Regions from separate parts of the Obesumbacterium proteus genome, predicted to be linked through region 1. Evidence: predicted binding sites of a transcription regulator. Region 1 holds the regulator's gene; the other holds the start of a gene.

Region 1 (2,209 bases):
CAAACCGAAACGTGCAGCAGCTTGACCCATAGACAGCGTTGCTGACCCGCCACCGGCTTTAGCTTCAACAACCTCGGTACCCGCGTTTTGAATACGTTTGGTCAGATCGGCAACTTCCTGCTCAGTGAAGCTCACACCTGGGATCTGAGACAACAGAGGCAAAATAGTCACGCCAGAGTGGCCACCAATAACAGGCACTTCAACTTCTGCTGGGTTTTTACCTTTCAGTTCACCAACGAAAGTATTTGAACGGATAACGTCCAGCGTAGAAATACCGAACAGTTTATCTTTGTTATAAACGCCAGCTTTCTTCAGCACTTCTGCTGCGATAGCGACCGTGGTGTTCACAGGGTTAGTGATGATACCTACACAAGCTTTAGGACACGTGCTAGCAACCTGCTCAATCAGATTACGTACAATACCGGCGTTCACATTAAACAGGTCGGAGCGATCCATGCCTGGTTTACGAGCAACACCAGCAGAAATCAGTACGATATCCGCGCCTTCCAAAGCTGGGCGAGCATCTTCACCGCTGAAGCCTTTGATTTTAACGGCTGTAGGGATGTGGCTGAGATCGACGGCGACACCTGGGGTGACTGGCGCAATGTCATAAAGGGAGAGTTCTGAACCTGAAGGAAGCTGAGTTTTGAGAAGAAGGGCTAAAGCCTGACCAATACCGCCGGCTGCGCCGAGAACTGCAACTTTCATTCTATACTCCTTGATTTATCTTTAATTTAAGAGTGCCGTGAATGCATTACCGCGCACCTTAGTCCATCATGTCTTAAAAAACAATCTGTTAACACAAAGATTGGGATATGACGCACTAATTCCATGTCCTACTGCAAGGTTTATAATGAAAAATAGCTTATGCATGAAAGATATAGGGCCACAGAGTAGGAATTCGTTGCGCACTTATCACAGCTCATTACCCGGCCATTACATTACACCCTTCTTTTACATCACAACAACATCATTTTAATAACAATCCATTTACGAATGCCGATGACATAGCCAAAGTTCCCGCCAACATATTCATTTTATGGGCAAGGTGGTAAAATCATCCCCTTGCCGGTTTGAACTCTATCGTGACCGACTTAACGTTTTCCGCACTTAAATTGCATAAAAATTCATTATTACGCATAATAATGTTCTCTATTTCTATTCCTACGGTGAAGAATGCGAACTCCAACAAAGCAAGAAGACTTGATCAAGGCATTCAAGGCGCTGCTCAAAGAAGAGAAATTCAGTTCTCAGGGTGAGATCGTGCAGGCTCTGCAAGATGAAGGCTTTGAGAATATCAACCAATCCAAAGTATCTCGTATGCTGACCAAATTTGGTGCCGTCCGCACACGAAATGCCAAAATGGAGATGGTATACTGCCTGCCAGCAGAGCTTGGCGTTCCTACCACGAGCAGCCCATTGAAGAATCTGGTTCTCGACGTGGATTACAACGAATCCGTTGTGGTGATCCATACCAGTCCGGGCGCTGCACAATTAATTGCACGCCTATTGGACTCATTAGGTAAGTCAGAAGGGATTCTGGGAACTATCGCAGGTGATGACACAATTTTCACCACGCCTGCAAAAGGGTTCTCCGTTGAGCAGCTGCACGACGCTATTTTGTCGCTATTTGATCAAGAGCTGTAATCCTGTTCTCAGGCCTGGTATCTATCAGGCCTATGATTTTCTTCCTGCTCCCCCTTAAACCTGCCGTACTCTTTTCCGCTTAATTACACAACTCATACAGCATGATTCGCTACTTCAAATAGCATTAATGGTCAATCAGCCCTATATCTATATTCCTACCGGTCACAAACGCTACAGACCGCACATTTTGCAACATGATGTTACTTTGTTGATTTAATTAAACTTTAGTCTTGAAAGTGTGTTTTTTGCACTGTTTTTATTCCATTTAGATCTATTCATCAAAGCAATATCAAACAAATAAACCTAACAAACCATTAGCTCGCTATTAATTTTTCAGGTTACTAGGTGTACACTTGTTTTCGTGATTTGAATCACACTTCAAAACTAAATAAAACAATATCTGAGGGATACATCATGAAAATCAAAACTACTATTGCAACTCTTGCCGTTCTTTCATCTCTTTCTTTCGGCGCATTTGCTGCTCAATTAGTTGATAACGCACAGGCATCAAAAATGCAGCCTGTTGGCACCATCAGCGTAAGCGGTGTAAGTGCAGCCCCTT
Region 2 (2,209 bases), 1.8 Mb from region 1:
GATAGCTAATCAGATGACTACGTCCCACGCCGCTCCGGCAGGCTTTTACGGCTCCACGTAAAAAGCGCACGGTGCCAGAATTGTAATCTCCTGAGGCTTCCAGCGTTTCAATGCGGGTCTGCGCTTCATTGGGTAACAGCTCGGAAACGATCGAGCCATCATCGTTTGTGACGCCTTGTGAAGAGCAAAAACCAATCAGCTTTTCGGCTTTGAGCTTAATCGCTAACTGAGTGGCGACCTCTTCGGACGTGAGGTTAAAGCTTTCACCGGTAACGGAAACGGCGACGGGGCCCATCAACACAATGGCACCGCTATCGAGCTGACGGTGAATCGCGTCTTCATCGATACGACGAATGCGCCCGCTGTGGCAATAATCCACCCCGTCATCGACGCCGAGCGGCTGCGCGATAATAAAGTTCCCGCTCACCACGTTGATGTGGGCACCCTGTAGAGGCGTGTTATTCAAACTCATGGATAGGCGCGCTGTAATATCTAGTTGCAACTGACCTGCCGCCTGTTTCACCAATTCTAGCGTTCGGGAATCCGTGACGCGCGTATGCTTGTGGTAGACAGGTTCATAGTGGTGTTCATTCAGATTGCTGTCGATCTGTGGGCGCGCACCATAAACGACAACCAGTCGGATGCCGAGGCTGTGCAGTAACCCAATATCATTGACGATATTGGCAAAGTTTTCATGCTCAATGGCCTCTCCGCCAAGCATCACGACGAATGTCTTGCCACGGTGAGTATTGATGTAGGGTACCGAGTGACGAAAACCCTGAACCAGTTCGGTGCTGCGCTCCTTCATGAAACCCTCTGAATTTTTATTCGCTAAAACTGTATTTTTATTCTTTATTGCGAATAAAGGCAAGTGTGAATTTTATGTAAATTCAAGTCATATCTGCTGTGGATAGGGATATCTGCAAAACTCCTTTAAGCATTTTCTAATGACAGCCCCGCCGCGATTCGATAAAGTTTTGCCCTAAAATTTGTGCTGGAGCGCTATTCTCCGCTGTGTTTGGCTTTTTATTTTGGGATTGCATGACAAATTCGAACCATAATCTGACCCGTCGTCGTTTGTTGCAGGGTGCCGCTGCTACTTGGTTTTTAAGTGTAAGCCGAGTGGGTTTTGCTGCGTCTTCACAGGTGATTGCCGTAAGGGTATGGCCGGCGTCGACCTATACTCGCGTGACGCTGGAATCGAAGGTGCCCCTGAAATATAAGCAGTTTGCGCTAACCAACCCGAATCGCATCGTCGTTGATATTGAGGGCGTTCATCTCAACAGCGTGCTTAAAGGGATCAGCAGTCAGGTTCAGTCGGGCGATCCGTATTTAAAAACCGCGCGCGTTGGGCAATTTGATAAAAATACCGTGCGGTTGGTGTTAGAACTTAAACAGGAAATCAGCCCGAAGCTGTTTACCTTGGCGCCGTTTGCCGAATTTAAAAACCGCTTGGTCGTCGATCTGTATCCGGCACAAGGCACTAGCGCGGCGGAAAACGATCCGCTGCTGGCTTTGCTGGAAGATTACAATAAAGGTGATTTAGGTAAGAGTCTGCCGCCGGAAGGGCCACAAAAAGGCAAAGCCGGGCGTGATAGACCGATTGTGATCATGCTCGATCCCGGGCACGGCGGTGAAGATCCCGGCGCAATTGGTAAAAATAAGACGCGTGAAAAAGACATTGTGCTGCAAATAGCCCGCCGCCTAAGCGCATTGATTAAAAAACAGCCCAATATGCGTGTGTATATGACGCGCAATGAAGATGTCTTCATCCCACTGAAAGTCAGGGTGGCAAAGGCGCGTAAACAGCGTGCTGACCTGTTCATTTCGATTCATGCCGATGCCTTTACCAGCCGCTCGGTGCGAGGCTCTTCGGTATTTGCACTATCGACCAAAGGCGCAACCAGCGCAGCAGCACGGTTTTTAGCCCAAACTCAGAACGAATCCGATGAAATCGGCGGGGTTAGCCGCAGCGGCGATCAATATCTCGACCACACCATTTTTGATCTCATGCAGACCGCGACGGTAAACGATAGCCTGAAGTTCGGCAAAGAAGTGCTGAAAAACATGGGCCGCGTGAACAAATTACATAAAAACAGCGTGGAGCAGGCCGGATTTGCGGTGCTGAAAGCGCCTGATATCCCATCTATTCTGGTTGAAACCGCATTTATCAGTAACGTTGAAGAAGAACGTAAACTGCGTACCAGCG

The links. Region 1 encodes ArgR, which controls arginine synthesis, uptake and breakdown. Its sites were predicted from a motif close to ANTGAATAAAAATACANT; they were not measured.
Region 2: a site for ArgR is predicted at 837-854, ahead of argA (amino-acid N-acetyltransferase). Genes of this name have one in related genera too.

Annotation. Positions count from the first base shown of each region.
Region 1 is NZ_CP014608.1:4,900,934-4,903,142, forward strand. Features, by position in the region: gene mdh (malate dehydrogenase) at 1-708, opposite strand, end outside; gene argR (transcriptional regulator ArgR) at 1,177-1,647, shown strand; gene yhcN (peroxide/acid stress response protein YhcN) at 2,062-2,209, shown strand, end outside.
Region 2 is NZ_CP014608.1:1,668,237-1,670,445, forward strand. Features, by position in the region: gene argA (amino-acid N-acetyltransferase) at 1-808, opposite strand, end outside; gene amiC (N-acetylmuramoyl-L-alanine amidase AmiC) at 1,042-2,209, shown strand, end outside.